One region of the Mesorhizobium sp. M7D.F.Ca.US.005.01.1.1 genome, then DNA from elsewhere that is predicted to be linked to it. Evidence: riboswitches for the same ligand, from Rfam matches in the RefSeq annotation. Region 1 holds a riboswitch; each other region holds the start of a gene.

Region 1 (5,278 bases):
CTGCGGATCCTGTCGGAAGTCTGAAGTGCACGGGTTGGTCCACGGGAACGGTCTGCCAACCCAAGCGGGCGGCTAAACTCGCCATTTCGCTGAATTTCTCAGTCGGTCCAAGTTCGCGCGCGTCATCACGGTTCACATCGTGATTTCCCGGTACGAATATCAACGGAAGCGCCTTTGAACTGCGTCCCTGTGCGCGGCAGAGCAACGTGAAATGCTGGAATGCCGAAGCAATGAAGGTCTTGTCGCCACGGCTCGTGAAATCCCCCATGAAGGCGATCGAATCCAAGGGCTTCGAAGTCGTCAGCCGCCGAAGTTTCGTCAAGACGGCACGCAGCGAAGACGCGCGTAGCTTCTGCGTTATTTTCGGAGCGAACTTGCTATCCTTGGCATCGATGTTGCTAGAGGAAGGATGCCAGTCCGGATAGTGAATATCGCCTACTTGAAGGATTCGCACCCGCCGCATAACTCGCCCCCCTGCCGAGAGCCATAGACTAATCCGTTCGCTTTTGCCAAGCGCGAACGATCATCCGCAGTGTCCTTAACGAGGTAGCCTGCACTTTTCGAGAATTGCCACGGCGGCTATTTTTCGGCTGTGAAGCACACGAGACCCGTGACGTGAGACCCAGTTGCTCAATGCCCAGTTGCTCAATGAGCTTTCTTACGAATAAGGGAGAATTTCCGCGGCCGGACTATCTCTGAGCGAGCGTGCATGACTGCCAACGGAAGGTCTTGCACGCACCCTTGCGATCTTGAGCAATGGTCGCCATGACTTTCTTCTTGCAGGCTTTTGAGTGGCCCAGCCTGCGATCACCAGACCCCACCGATTCTAAAGAGCGTGGCAGATGGGATAGTCGAGGTTGCCCGTGCACAGTCACGCTCAGGGCTTGCGCCGCCCAGAGGACACGCTGAAAAGGCAGATTGGGGCGCAAGCACGCCATTCACGAGAGGTTCGACATGAAGACCATGCAAGAAAAAGACATTCCGGCATTCGTACAAGCAGTTGTGGACGCCGGCTGCAAAATTTGCGCGATTGGCAACTTGGGATACGTCTTTGGCGATGCTGATTTCACGCCAGCGCAACGGAGGGCCGTCGAGCCACAGCTGCGTAGGATTGCTGAAATCTACGGCGAACGCGATCATCTCATGAACGAGATAGCTGTATATCTGCGGTCGATCGGACGCCATGTCGAGGTTGAGCCGAAGACAGGTATTTCCTGATGGCCGTGATCGCGAGAAGCCGTCTTCCAACCTCTGAATCCTAAAGGAGGTGACCCCCAAGGCCGTTCGTCACCTTCGACCAGAATAACCACATCCGTGACCGCCTGAGCTACTTGGTCGATACGCGCACATGGCCAATACAGTTTCTCCATCCTTCACGAAGCGAATGAGGCTTTGGCCATTCAGCCCCGGTCTACGGGGCGTGACTTGTCCCCGATGCATGCGCGAGCTCTCCGCCCGGCTGGCCGCCGGTCGTCGCCACCGGCCGAAGGCGCCCGAATGCGCTTGACAAGATAGCGTCAGCCCGTTCAACCTAAGGCATTCACCAGGGGAGTCCCGGCAAGGGGCTGAGATACTGCTGGCTTTCGCGGCGCAGTGACCCGTTGAACCTGATCCAGTTCATACTGGCGTAGGGACGGTGCAAGCGCTTTGCGGGAGTTTACGCCCGAGGTCCTGTTGCAGCAGGTCTACAGAAGCGTCTTTTCATCCTTCCGGCACAGAACTGGGTCTCCAATGCATGAGCAAAGGAGCCTCACGATGAATGCCCTCACCCCCGCCGTATCGACGGGACCACTGCCCGCCTCGCGGAAAATCCACAAGCCCGGCGTCCTCTACCCGCAGATCAGGGTGCCGATGCGCGAGATTTCCGTCCATCCGACGGCCGGCGAACCGCCCGTCACCGTCTACGATCCGTCCGGCCCCTACACCGATCCATCAGTCGAAACCAGCATCGAAAAAGGCCTTGCCCGGCTTCGCCACGAATGGGTCACGGCGCGTGGCGATGTCGAAGCCTATGACGGCCGCCACGTCCGGCCGGAAGACAATGGATTCGCCACCGGCGAGCGCCTGACACCGGAATTTCCGATACGCAATCGGCCGCTCAAGGCCAAGCAGGGCAAGGCGGTGACCCAACTTGCCTATGCGCGCGCCGGCATCATCACGCCAGAAATGGAGTTCGTAGCCATCCGCGAGAATCTCGGCCGCGAGGTGATGCGCGGCAAGCTGCAACGCGACGGCGAAGCCTTCGGCGCGGCGATCCCAGATTTCGTCACACCCGAATTCGTGCGCGACGAGGTGGCGCGCGGGCGCGCAATCATTCCCGCCAACATCAATCATCCCGAGAGCGAGCCGATGATCATCGGTCGCAATTTTCTGGTCAAGATCAACGCCAACATCGGTAACTCGGCTGTCACATCGTCGATGGCCGAAGAGGTCGAAAAAATGGTCTGGGCTATCCGCTGGGGCGCGGACACGGTGATGGACCTGTCGACCGGCCGCAACATCCACAACATCCGCGACTGGATCGTGCGCAATGCGCCGGTGCCGATCGGTACGGTGCCGCTCTATCAGGCGCTGGAAAAGGTCAACGGCATCGCCGAGGATCTGAACTGGGAGGTCTACCGCGACACGCTGATCGAGCAGGCCGAGCAAGGCGTCGACTATTTCACCATCCACGCCGGCGTGCGGCTGCACTACATCCCGCTGACCGTCGACCGGGTCACGGGCATCGTCTCGCGCGGCGGCTCGATCATGGCCAAATGGTGCCTGCACCATCACCGGGAGAGCTTCCTCTACGAGCATTTCGAGGAGATCTGCGACATCGCCAGAGCCTATGACGTCTCCTTCTCGCTCGGCGACGGCCTTCGTCCCGGTTCAATCGCCGATGCGAACGACGCGGCGCAATTCGCCGAACTGGAAACACTTGGAGAACTCACCAAGATTGCCTGGGCAAAGGACTGCCAGGTGATGATCGAAGGCCCGGGCCATGTCCCCATGCACAAGATCAAGCAGAACATGGACAAGCAGCTCGCAGTGTGCGGTGAGGCGCCGTTCTACACGTTGGGGCCGCTGACGACCGACATCGCGCCGGGCTATGACCACATCACCTCAGGGATAGGTGCCGCCATGATAGGCTGGTTCGGCACCGCAATGCTTTGCTACGTCACGCCGAAAGAGCATCTCGGCCTTCCCGACCGCAACGACGTCAAGATTGGCGTGATCACCTACAAGATAGCCGCCCATGCAGCCGATCTGGCGAAGGGCCATCCGGCAGCGAAAACCAGGGATGATGCCCTTTCGCGCGCGCGCTTCGAGTTCCGCTGGGAGGACCAGTTCAACCTGTCGCTCGACCCCGAAACCGCACGGTCCTTCCACGACCAGACCTTGCCCAAGGAGGCGCACAAGCTGGCACATTTTTGTTCGATGTGCGGGCCGAAATTCTGCTCCATGCGCATTTCCCACGACATCCGTGCCGAGGCCCAGAAGGAAGGCATGGCGGCAATGGCGGCAAAATACCGGGAGGGCGGCGATCTCTACATGCAGGCGGACGAGACTGGCGTACCGGTCGTGCCAGAGGCTCCCAAACCATCATGAGGGTGCTCGTCAAAGGGGCCGGCGTTGCCGGCCTCACCGTCGCTTTCGAACTCGCCGCCCGCGGCGCGACGGTCACCGTCGCCGAGATGCGGCATGGCCTTGGTGGCAACGCGTCGTGGTTCGCCGGCGGCATGCTGGCGCCATGGTGCGAGCGCGAAAGCGCGGAGCAGCCGGTGCTGGATCTCGGACGCGATGCTGCCGACTGGTGGGATGCGGTGCTGTCGGGTCAGGTGACACGGGCCGGGACATTGGTCGTGGCCGCGCCGCGTGATGCCGGTGAGCTTGACCGGTTCGCCAGTCGCACGTCAGGGCATCGGCGCGTCGATGAAAACGAAATTGCGCTCCTGGAACCCGACCTCGCCGGCCGCTTCCGGCGTGGATTGCTCTTCCCCGACGAGGCTCACCTCGACCCACGCCCGGCGATGGCGGCACTTCATGACAAGCTTGCGACCATGGGTGTCAAATTCCACTTCGGCTGCGACGCCCGGCCTGTTTCGGGATTCGCCCGTCAGATAGACTGCATGGGAATGGCAGCGGCCGATGACAGGCTGCGCGGTGTTCGCGGCGAAATGCTGATCCTTCGCACGCCTGATGTCTCGCTGTCGCGGCCGGTCCGTTTGCTTCATCCACGCTTTCCGCTTTATGCCGTGCCGCGCACCGATCACCGTTTCATGATCGGAGCGACGATGATTGAAAGCCAGAGCGCCGGACCGGTGACGGCGCGTTCCATGATGGAGCTGCTGGGCGCCGCCCATGCCCTCCATCCGGCCTTTGGTGAGGCCGAGATCGTTGAAACCGGTGTGGGTGTCCGTCCGGCATTTCCCGACAATTTGCCACGCGTCGAAACAGACGGTGAGATCATCGCGATCAACGGTCTTTATCGTCACGGTTTTCTCCTCGCCCCCGCCATGGCGCGCCAGGCTGCCGACCTGGTTTTCAGTCAAGACAGAACCAAGGAGCATGCTCATGAAACTGATGGTCAACGGCGAGGCGCGTGAGATTGCCGCCACCACGCTGGCCGAGTTGCTTGCCGCGCTCGACTATGAGGGCGATTGGCTCGCCACCGCCGTCAACAGCGACCTCGTGCACAAAGCCAACCGCGCGGAGTTCCAGTTGAGCGACGGCGACCGGATCGAAATCCTCTCGCCCATGCAGGGCGGCTAGCATGTTGGAGCTTTATGGAACCGAGCTTTCGTCGCGCCTGCTTCTCGGCACGGCTCAGTATCCTTCGCCGGCCATCCTTGCCGATGCAGTCAAGGCATCGGGCACGTCGGTGGTGACCGTCTCGTTGCGGCGTGAGATGGCGGGCGGTAGGGCCGGCGAACAATTCTGGTCGTTGATCCGCTCGCTGGGCGCCAGAACCCTGCCCAATACCGCCGGCTGCCTCTCCGTCAAGGAAGCCGTCACCACCGCGAAAATGGCGCGCGAGGTCTTCGGCACCAACTGGATCAAGCTCGAAGTGATCGGCAATCACGACACGCTACAGCCGGATGTGTTCGGTCTGGTTGAAGCCGCCCGCATCCTGTGCGAGGACGGCTTTGCGGTATTCCCCTATACCACCGACGATCTCGTTGTCGCCGAGCGGCTGCTGGAAGCGGGCTGCAAGGTCCTGATGCCGTGGTGCGCACCGATCGGTTCCGCCTTGGGACCGGTCAACATGACGGCGCTGCGCTCGATGCGCGGATAT
Region 2 (5,278 bases), 2.4 Mb from region 1:
CATAAGCTATCGCACGCTGCTGGAGCGCTTTTTCCAGATCCACGATCCGACGACCCGCAACCGGCAGGGCAACGACGTCGGGATGAGCTATCGCTCCGCGATCTACTACACCAGCGACCAACAGAGGCGCGTCGCCGAGGACACCATCGCCGACGTCGATGCCTCGGGTCTGTGGCCGGGCAAGGTCGTCACCGAAGTCGCGCCGGCCGGTCCCTTCTGGGAAGCCGAGCCTGAGCATCAGGACTATCTGGAGAAATACCCCAACGGCTACACCTGCCACTTCGTCAGGCCAGGCTGGAAGCTGCCGGTTCGTGAGAAGGCTGTTTCGTAGGGTTCGGAGCCGCCATGCATTGCCGCTCGACGAGGTCGTCGAGCGGCGCATCGTACATCCCAAACACCTTCAGTCAGCGCGCCTTGTCGCGTCCCCCAAGTTCAAGCGTTATAAGAAAATTGCGAAACCTTATAACTGCCCAAACTGAACATTTCTACTAGCCGCCCTGTTAGGCTTTCCCCCATAAGGTCCACCGGCGCCACTTTCATACGCCACGGGCAATCGATTGCGACTGGGGACGGGGTGCGGGGTTTCATGCCTGCTGCGTCGGGTAGAGCGTCAGGATGTTGACGTTGACCCTTGGTGGCTGTGAAACCGCGTAGAGCATCGCAGCGGCGATATCCTCGCTCTCCAGCTGTTCCATGTCGCCCAGTCTTTGCTCTACCGCCAGGCGCACGTCATCGCGCATGTTGGCCGTGAACTCGGTTTTGACCGCGCCTGGCTCGATCACGGTGACGCGGATGCCGTTCTTGCCGATTTCGCGGCGCAGCGATTCCGCCATGGCGCTGGCCGCATGCTTGGTGCCAGAATAGACGACCGAAGGATGGATGTAGCGGCCGGTGCCCGACGAGACGATGACGATGTGGCCTGAACCCTGTCGTTTCATCGCCGGCAGCGCTGCGTTGATCGCATAGAGCAGACCCAGAATGTTGATATCGACCATCGCCCGATATTCGCCGGTCGTGGTGTTCTGGAAGGGGGCGGCGACGCCCACGCCGGCGACATTGAACAGCATGTCCAGTCGGCCATAGCTTTCCAGCACGCGACTGACCATCGCGGTTGCCTGCTCCTCGTCGGCGATGTCGGCCCCGATCGCGAGCGCCTCGCCGCCGACGTCGCGGATGCGCTTGGCCAGATCGTCAAGCCGCTGCCGGCGCCGCGCCGCAATGGCAACGACCGCGCCTTGCGCTGCAAGCGCAAGTGCTGTTGCCATCCCGATGCCGGAGGAGGCGCCGGTCACCAAGGCGATTTTTCCGTTGAGTTTCCACATGTTCGTCGCTCCTGCTCAGAGGGAGATTCAGATGAGCTCGATGCCGATGATCGGCGACGTTCGAGACATGTCCTCAAGCTAGGCAGCAGACCCCCTACGAAAAATGCGATAGAATTCCATCATACTCATTGGAGAATATGGCATAATGCGCGGACGTGACTATGCGGAGCTGAAGGCCTTTGCCACTGTCGTCGCGCATGGCAATTTTGCTCGTGCCGCGGACGATCTCCGGATTTCGGCATCGACGCTCAGCCAGACGATCCGCCAGCTCGAAGCGCGGCTTGGCTTGCGCCTGCTCAACCGCACGACCCGCAGTCTCTCGCTGACCGAAGCCGGCGCGCGCCTGCACGCGCGCTTCGCGCCGGCCATGGCCGAGATGGAGGCGGCGGTCGGCGATGCCGCCGCCTTGCGTGACACGCCGGCCGGCATCTTGCGCGTCCATATGCCCAGCGTCGCTGCCGCCACCTATCTGGAGCCGGTGCTCGGTCGTTTTTACGAAACATGGCCGGACATCGTGCTCGATGTTACGATCGACGATGCCGCCATCGATAGTGTCGAGGCCGGCTATGATGTCAGCGCCAGGCTTGGCGAATTTCTCGAAGCCGATATGGTTGCGGTGCCGCTTGGCGGCGCGCAGCGCCAACTCGCCGTGGCCTCGCCGGACTACATCGCCCGTCACGGATCACCGTCAGCACCCGCGGATCTGCTCCAGCACCGCTGCATCAACTGGCGCCGGCCGGGCAGCGCCGGCCTTTACACATGGGAATTCGCCAGGGGTGGCCAATGGTTCTCGGTAGCGGTCGATGGTCCGCTGGTCGTCTCCAGCCGCGACATGGCCGTTGCCGCCGCGGTGCAGGGCGTCGGCATCGCCTTCTGGGCGGAAGAGCTGGTGCGTCCGCTGATCGACGCTGGCAATCTGGTCCCGCTGCTGGATGAGTGGTGCGCGACTTTTCCCGGCTGGTTCCTCTGCTACCAGAAGCAGCGTCATACGCCGCCGGCCGTGCGCGCCTTCGTCGATTTCCTGCGGCATGCGCATGCCGGCCAAACACGGTCAGGTGGTTGACGGCGTGCACGAAGGTGATTGCATCGCGACTGTGGAGAGAACCGCTCGCGGCAGCGAGGGTGCCCGATAATCCCGCTCAGGCAGCACCATGTCTGGCGCAATGCTTTTGGCGCAGTGCGCTGAAAAAACGGCTTTCACTTCAGCTAGAATGGTGCTTTAACCCGCGCATCCACAGGGGTGCTCCGTACGGTCGGGGCTGAGACGGGGGCGGCAAGCCCACAGACCCTAGAAGCTGATCTGGGTAATACCAGCGGAGCGAGGCGGGCGATGTTTTCAGGCGCACAGATTTCCCTATATCCCATGGCCGACGATTTCGTCGGCGTCATCCTTGGCGCGCTTGGCGCGCTCGATCCCTGGCGTGACAAGCTCAGGATCGAGACCGACGACATCTCGACCTTGCTGGTCGGGCCGCCCGAAGTGCTGTTTCCAGCCATGCGCGACCTCTTCGTGGCGGCGGCGCGCAGCGGCAAACATTGCGTGTTGTCGGCCACCATCTCGCGCGGCTGCCCTGGCGAGCCGGATGATCCGATCTGCCGCTCCGATGCACTTGGCGGGCCTGTCGGGCCACTCGGTCCGCGCAAGGATGCGGCCATCGCGGCGGTGCACAATGCAGCTGCCACCGGCCAGCCGGCGGCAGCGCAGTTCTCGCTCTATGTGATGGGCACCGACGACCACATGGACGAGATCTACGGCTGCATCGACTTTCTCAAGCAGTCCGGCGTCTATGAACGTTCCAAGCATTTCTGCACGAAATTGCGCGGTGATGCCGGCGCGATCTTTTCGGCGCTGGACGAGGCTTTCTGCCGCTTCGGACTAGGCGCCGGCCACGTAACCCTCGACGTCACGGTCTCGGCCAACAGCCCGTCGGCTGTCTGAAGCTGCCGCCGCCTCCGCGCGGCCGTCAAAGGTTATCTCCAGTGGCCTCATCATCCGTCGCTTCGCGCCCGATCGCGAGCCTTCTTATGAAGGCGGGACCGGCCATTATCTCGGTCGGGCTGCTCCTGCTGGCATGGGAGCTTTATGCCAGCTATTCCGGCATCAAGCCGACGATACTACCGGCGCCGTCGCGTGTCTTCGAGCAAGCGATGCTCAATCGCGAGGCGCTGGTCGACAACGCCATTCCGACCATCCGCGCCACGCTGCTTGGCTTTGCCTGCTCGCTCAGCGCCGCCTTTGCGCTGTCGATGCTGGTCGACTTCTTCCAGCCGCTGCGGCGTGCGCTGTTTCCCGTCTTCATTGTCAGCCAGACCTTGCCGCTGGTGGCGATTGCGCCGCTGGTGGTGCTGTGGTTCGGCTTCGGACTGGCGCCCAAGATCATGCTGGTGGCGCTGGTCACCTTCTTTCCGATGCTGGTGGCATTGGTCGAGGGCTATGAGGCGACCGAGGCCGAGGTCGGGCAAATGCTGCGCGCGATGGGGGCAGGGCGCTGGCGCATCTTCGTGCTGGCGCGGCTGCCTTCGGCGCTGCCTTATTTCTTCGCTGGCCTGAGGATCTCCATCACCTATGCGGTGGTCGGCGCCATCTTCGCCGAATATGCCGGCGCCGCGAAGGGGTTGGGCATCTACATGCTCAACGCCAAGAACAATTTTCGCCCCGACCTGGTGCTGGCCGCCGTCGGTGCCAGCGCCGCGCTGACACTTGTCCTGTTCGGGTTGACTGTGCTGCTGCAGCGCCTGGCCATGCCCTGGGAGCGCGCCGGCAAGGAAACCGCAGGGAAGAGGCCGTGGTGATGAGCCGGCTCGAGCTGCGGCATGTGCGCAAAGCGTTCGGCGGGCTCGACGTGCTGGCCGATATTTCGCTGAGTGTCGACGCTGGTGAATTCGTCTCGATCCTCGGGCCCTCGGGCGCCGGCAAGTCGACGCTGTTCCAGCTTCTGACCGGCGCCGAGCATGGCGAGGGCGAGATGTTCTTCGACGGCGCGCCGCTCGATGACCACGGCAGGCACTTCGCCTTCATGCCGCAACGCGACGCGCTGATGCCTTGGCGACGCATCCTCGACAACGCGACGCTCGGGCTCGAAGTGCAGGGCATCAGGCGCAAGGCGGCGCGGGCGCGCGTCGCGCCGCTGTTTGCCGAGTTCGGGCTTGCCGGCTTCGAGCGGCATTTTCCCGCGCAGCTCTCGGGCGGCATGCGCCAGCGCGCGGCGCTTTTGCGCACGGTGGTGCAGGAGCGTGACATGCTGCTGCTCGACGAGCCGTTCGGTGCGCTCGATGCACTGACCCGCACCGCCATGCAGCGCTGGCTCGAACAGATGTGGCGGCACCACCGCTGGACGGCGCTGCTGATCACTCACGACGTACGCGAAGCCGTGTTTCTGTCCGATCGCATCTATGTGCTGTCGGCGCGCCCGGCCCGTATCGTGCGTGAAATCAAGGTGCCGCTGCCGCGCCCGCGCAGCCTTGGCGGCGATGCCGCGAAGGCAAGTGCGCTCGAGGCCGAAATCCTCGACATCATCCTCAACCCCAACCCATCCAAAGGACACGACCATGACTGACTTGACGCGCCGGCAGGCCTTGTTGCTGACCCTTGCCACCGGCCTTCCGCTCGTTGCCGGATCGGGGCGAGCCCAAGCACAATCGGCTGCACAAAAGGTCACCGTCGCCCTCGACTGGACGGTCAACACCAACCACATCGGACTGTTCGTCGCCCGCGACAAGGGCTTTTATCGCGAGGCCGGACTCGAGGTCGAGATCTTGCCCTACAGCGATACCGGTGCGGGCACGCTGGTCGCAAACCGCGTCGCCGATTTCGGTATCAACGGCACCATCAGCCTGTTCACCCAGAAGACCGCCGGGGCGGACCTGAAGGGCGTCTATGCGGTGGTGCAATCCGAAACCGGTCGCGTGGTGTTCAATGAGGCACGCAGCGAAATCAAAAGCCCGAGGAACCTCGA
Region 3 (5,278 bases), 550 kb from region 1:
TCCTCACGCACGATCTGGCGGCCGAGCTTGTGCTGCTCGCGCTCTTCTTCTTCCAGCACGAGGTCGCGCCATTCCTCGAAATGGCCAAAACCCTTGTCCAGCCTGCGGGTCTGGCCGCGATCGAGCCAGACGGTGGCGCGCGACACGCGCTCGAGAAAGCGGCGGTCGTGCGAGATGACGATCAGTGCCGAGGAGGTGCGGATGAGCTCCTCTTCCAGCCATTCGATCACCGACAGATCGAGATGATTGGTCGGCTCATCGAGCAGCAGGATGTCCGGCTCCGGCGCCATGACGCGGGCAAGGGCGGCGCGCCTTGCTTCGCCGCCCGAAAGATCGTTCGGACGCTCTTCGCCCGACAGACCGAGATGCTCCATCAGATAGCTGGCGCGGTAGGGATCGTCGGCGGGGCCAAGTCCGGCCTCGACATAGGCGCGGACACTGGCAAAACCCTCCATGTCGGGCATCTGGGGCAGATAGCGTACGGTCGCCGAAGGCTGGCGGAACACCTCGCCGTCCTGCGGCTCGATCAGGCCGGCGGCGATCTTCAGCAGCGTCGACTTGCCCGACCCGTTGCGGCCGACCAGTGCGATCTTGTCGCCGGCCGAAGCCGTCAAGGCGGCACCATCGAGCAGCGGCGTGCCGCCGAAGGTCAGCTTTATCCCGTCGAGGTTGAGAAGGGGCGGGGCCATGTCAGCTTTCAGGTAAGGGGTAGGGATGAGCGAGCAGCATCGCGCGGCCATGGTCCAGCGCGATTTCGAGGCGGCCCTTGACCTCGTTGGAAATGGTCAGCGACGAACCGAAGGCCACCTTGACGTGATCGAGCGGCCATTTGGCGCCGGTGACGGTCAGGCCGGCAAGCTCGGAAAAGCCGAGCACCGAAAACAGCGTGCCGTCGGCATAGTCGAAGCCAGCGGTTCCGTGCAGCAGGGGGACGCCTTCCTGGGCGCCGCTGGTCAGAAGCACATCCGTCCCGGCCTCGGCCAGCCGCAGGGCAAGCGCCAGATGCAGGAAAGCGTGGTCGGCGCGCTTGCCGCCGAAGGCGCCGGCGAGCACCAGTCTGGTCGCGCCGCGCTCGAGTGCGGCGGCGATGGCCAGCTCACCATCGGTCTGGTCTTTTTCCGTCGGGAAGGTCCGGCGCGGCACGGCAGCGAGATCGTCAGGCAGGTTGGCAGGCACCGAATCGAAATCACCCACCCACAGCTCCGGCACGAGACCCAGCAGCCGCGCATGGCCGATGCCGGCGTCGGCGGCGATGACGCGGGAGCCTTCGACCTGGCGGTCGAGCCGTGGCGTGCGGATGAGATCGCCGCCAAGCAGGATGGTGAATGTGCTCATATCGTGTGGCCCTTACCAGCCCGGCACGGGAAACGGAAGGCGGCAAACTCCCACTTGCGTGGGGGATCGGCCCGGCCTATGTGTCGAAACGCTCTAACGGGGTGCCGGACGCGATCTTCGCGGACCGGCTGAGAGGCAATCTCGCCAACCCGCTGAACCTGATCCGGTTTGTACCGGCGGAGGGATTAGACGTTTCGGACAGTCCGACGCCTCAATTCCTTTCAATTCGAACGAAGGAGGCGCCGATGCGCACGCTTTTATATTCTCTTGTCTCAGCAATGACCGTGGTCCTGTCCGGACCGGCCTTGGCCAAGGACAAGCTCACCGTCTACACCTATGAGAGTTTCACCGCCGACTGGGGTCCGGGTCCCGTGGTGAAGAAGGAATTCGAGGCCGAATGCGGCTGCGATGTCGAATTCGTCTCGGTCGCCGATGGCGTCGCGCTGCTCAACCGCGTCAAGCTCGAAGGCGCGTCGACCAAGGCCGATATCGTGCTTGGCCTCGACACCAATCTTACCGCCGATGCCAAGGCGTCAGGCCTGTTCGCACCGCATGGCGCGGTGACCGACGTCAATGTGCCGGGCGGTTGGAGCGACGACACTTTTGTCCCCTTTGATTACGGCTATTTCGCTGTCGTTTACGACACCGAGAAGCTGAAGACGCCGCCGAAGAGCCTGAAGGACTTGGTCGAAGGCAGTGCCGACGACAAGATCGTCATCCAGGATCCGCGCACCTCGACGCCCGGCCTCGGCCTGCTTCTGTGGGTCAAGTCGGTCTATGGCGACAAGGCGCCGGAGGCCTGGGCCAAGCTCAAGCCGAAGGTGCTGACGGTGACGCCGGGCTGGAGCGAGGCCTATGGCCTGTTCACGAAGGGCGAGGCGCCGATGGTGTTGTCCTACACGACGTCGCCGGCCTACCACATGGTCGCCGAGAACACCGAGCGCTATCAGGCGGCCTCCTTCGAGGAGGGCGAGTATCTGCAGATCGAGGTGGCGGGCATCACCACGACAGGGGCCAAGAATCCGCTGGCGGCAAAGTTCATGGCCTTCATGACCGGACCGAAATTCCAGGATGCCATCCCCGAGACCAACTGGATGTTCCCGGCAGGCAAGACCGACAAGCCGCTCAACCCGGCCTTTGACAAATTGGTCAAGCCAACCAAGACCTTGCTGTTCAGCCCGCAAGAGGTCGCCGCCAACCGCAAGGCCTGGGTGGATGAGTGGCTGGCGGTGATGAGCAAGTAGGCAGCGCGATGACGCCGGCGTATTCCACGGATTCCCGCGTCAGCGCCGGCATTGTCGCGCTCGCCGCAATCGCGCTGCTGATCGGCGGCGCGTTTGCTGGCCTGCTTTTCGAGGGCGCCCATGATTTCTCGGGCGCTTGGGCAGCCTTCGATCCCTATCTGTTGCGCGTCATTCGCTTCACGCTCTGGCAAGCGGCGCTGTCGACGCTGCTTTCCGTCGTGCCGGCGCTGTTCGTGGCGCGCGCTCTGTCGCGGCATCCACGCTTCTTTGGCCGCGCCTTCATCCTGCAGCTCTTCGCCGTACCATTGGCGCTGCCGGCCATCGTCGCGGCCCTCGGCATCCTGGCGCTTTATGGCCGCGCCGGCTATTTCGCCGGCGTGCTCGCCGTGATCGGCGGCGGAAGCTGGCCGGGGATCTATGGCCTGTCCGGCATTCTCGTCGCCCATGTCTTCTTCAATCTGCCGTTGGCGACGCGGCTGTTCCTCGAGGCGCTGCAAACGATTCCAGCCGACCAATGGCGGCTGGCGAGCCAGCTTGGCATGTCGGCGCGGCCGGCGTTCCGGCTGATCGAATGGCCGACGCTGCGTGCCGCCATGCCAGGAGTCGCCGGGCTGGTGTTCATGCTCTGCATCACATCCTTCACGATCGTGCTGATACTGGGCGGCGGGCCGGCCGCGACGACGCTGGAGGTCGGCATCTACCAGGCGCTTCGTTTCGATTTCGATCCCGCGCGCGCGGTGACGCTGACGCTGCTGCAGATCGCCTTAACCTTTATCGTGGTGCTGGCACTGACGCGGCTAGGCGCCAATGTGGTCGGCGATACTAACCTGCCGGTCGCGCAACGCCGCTATCTCTCAGTCAACGGGGCCGAGACCTGGCTGAACGCAATGCTCATCGTCTTGGCGTTGCTGTTCGTCGTCGGGCCGATGGCGGCGACGGTGACGGCCGGGTTGGGCGCCGATCTCGGCCGGCTGGCCGGTGAGGCCACCGTCCGGCAGGCGACGCTGACCAGCATGGTGCTGGCCTTCCTGTCGGCGCTGCTTTCGGTGACGCTGTCGCTGGCACTGACCATGGCGCGGCGGGCCCTAGCGCTGAACCGCCGGGCTGGCCGCAAGACAATGCTCGAGCATGCCACCGATACTGGGGCCGGCTTTGTCCTGGTCGTGCCGCCGATCGTCGTTGGCGCCGGCTGGTTCCTGTTGCTGCGCCATGTCGGCGATGTCTTCGCCATTGCCCCGATCATGGTCGTCACCGTCAATGCGGTGATGGCGATGCCGTTCGCCCTGCGCGCCATCCGTCCCGCCTATGATGCGGCGAGCGAGCGTCACGAACGGCTCTGTGCACAGCTCGGCATTGCTGGCTGGAACCGGCTGATGCTGGTCGACTGGCCGTCGCTGCGGCGGCCGCTCGCCACGGCCTTCGCCTTCGCCATGGCGCTGTCGCTCGGCGATCTCGGCGTCATTGCCTTGTTCGGCAGTGATTCCGTGCAGACATTGCCCTACCTTCTCCTGGCGCGGATGGGCAGCTACCGCACCGAGGACGCCGCCGGCCTGGCATTGCTGCTCGGCCTCGTCTGCCTCGCGTTGATCGTGGCGGCGCACTGGCTGGGAAAGGAGAAGGTCCGGGATGCCTGAGGGGGTGGCCAGCGGGCTTGAAAAGGGCGCACCGGTGCGGCTGGACAAGGTGTCGTTCAGTTATGGTAGTCATGGCAGCTATGGCGAAGCGCCGCTTGTCTTCGACGTCGATTTCGCCACGGCAAGGATCAACGCCATCATGGGGCCGAGCGGTTCGGGCAAGTCGACGCTGCTCAATCTGGTCGCCGGCTTCGAGACCCCGCAGTCGGGCCGCGTGCTGATCGGTGGGGTCGATGTCAGCGCCGAACCGGCCTCGGTGCGGTCCGTGTCGATGGTGTTCCAGGAGAACAATCTCTTCGCGCATCTTTCCGTCGAGCAGAATGTCGGGCTCGGCCGATCGCCATCCTTGCGGCTGACCGAGGCAGACCGCGCCGCGATCGCCGAGGCGCTTGCTCGCACCGGTCTTGCCGGCAAGGAACGACGCCTGCCGCGCGAGCTCTCCGGGGGGGAACGCCAGCGCGTTGCACTGGCCCGGGTGCTGGTGCGCGACCGGCCGGTGCTGCTGCTCGACGAACCCTTCGCCTCGCTCGGACCCGCTTTGCGCGACGACATGCTCGATCTGGTCGCCGCCGTTCATGCCGAGCGGGGCATGACGGTGCTGTTCGTCACCCATCAGCCCGAAGACGCCCGCCGTATCGGCGAGCACATGGTGTTTCTGGACAATGGGTTGGTTGCCGCAACCGGCAAGGCGGATGATTTCTTTGCCGGGGCTGGCCCGGAAGCGTTCCGGCGCTATATCGGCGCAGGTGCCGGGGGTGCCGTATCACGAGATGTTGCCCGGAAGCGGACATAATTTACGGTCAAACCGGTTCCGGGCGATGTGGCGCTTGCTTGCCATGACTGGAGGAGTGTGGCTAGGTCCGCCCTACTGGTCCGGCACAGGACGTGATTTGCCTGCAGTATCCGCCGCCCGCCCCTGGGGGACGTGCAACGGATACTGCAGCAGTTTGAGATATGGCGCATGACACATTCCGAAGATCGCCCCCGATTTTCGTGATCATGCGCCGGGACCCGAAAGGAAGCCGTTCTGGCGATCGGCGCTAATACACTAGGAATGAAACCGCT

Evidence for each region. A riboswitch is a leader RNA that binds a small molecule or an ion and turns the genes downstream of it on or off. The one in region 1 is predicted to bind thiamine pyrophosphate.
Region 2: linked by a shared signal. The riboswitch ahead of EJ076_RS25360 (YkoF family thiamine/hydroxymethylpyrimidine-binding protein) and the one ahead of thiC (phosphomethylpyrimidine synthase ThiC) in region 1 are both predicted to bind thiamine pyrophosphate.
Region 3: linked by a shared signal. The riboswitch ahead of thiB (thiamine ABC transporter substrate binding subunit) and the one ahead of thiC (phosphomethylpyrimidine synthase ThiC) in region 1 are both predicted to bind thiamine pyrophosphate.

What each region holds. Positions count from the first base shown of each region.
Region 1 covers NZ_CP034453.1:491,061-496,338, forward strand. The annotation lists gene EJ076_RS02275 (metallophosphoesterase) at 1-463, opposite strand, end outside; gene EJ076_RS02280 (hypothetical protein) at 955-1,218, shown strand; TPP riboswitch at 1,536-1,652, shown strand; gene thiC (phosphomethylpyrimidine synthase ThiC) at 1,756-3,591, shown strand; gene thiO (glycine oxidase ThiO) at 3,588-4,589, shown strand; gene thiS (sulfur carrier protein ThiS) at 4,558-4,755, shown strand; gene EJ076_RS02305 (thiazole synthase) at 4,757-5,278, shown strand, end outside.
Region 2 covers NZ_CP034453.1:5,238,963-5,244,240, reverse strand. The annotation lists gene msrA (peptide-methionine (S)-S-oxide reductase MsrA) at 1-331, shown strand, start outside; gene EJ076_RS25370 (SDR family NAD(P)-dependent oxidoreductase) at 585-1,322, opposite strand; gene EJ076_RS25365 (LysR family transcriptional regulator) at 1,468-2,385, shown strand; TPP riboswitch at 2,549-2,662, shown strand; gene EJ076_RS25360 (YkoF family thiamine/hydroxymethylpyrimidine-binding protein) at 2,653-3,261, shown strand; gene EJ076_RS25355 (ABC transporter permease) at 3,348-4,115, shown strand; gene EJ076_RS25350 (ABC transporter ATP-binding protein) at 4,115-4,879, shown strand; gene EJ076_RS25345 (ABC transporter substrate-binding protein) at 4,872-5,278, shown strand, end outside.
Region 3 covers NZ_CP034453.1:7,107,938-7,113,215, reverse strand. The annotation lists gene EJ076_RS34645 (ABC-F family ATP-binding cassette domain-containing protein) at 1-689, opposite strand, end outside; gene EJ076_RS34640 (thiamine diphosphokinase) at 691-1,335, opposite strand; TPP riboswitch at 1,423-1,537, shown strand; gene thiB (thiamine ABC transporter substrate binding subunit) at 1,581-2,579, shown strand; gene thiP (thiamine/thiamine pyrophosphate ABC transporter permease) at 2,588-4,213, shown strand; gene EJ076_RS34625 (ATP-binding cassette domain-containing protein) at 4,206-5,006, shown strand; gene EJ076_RS34620 (M48 family metalloprotease) at 5,268-5,278, shown strand, end outside.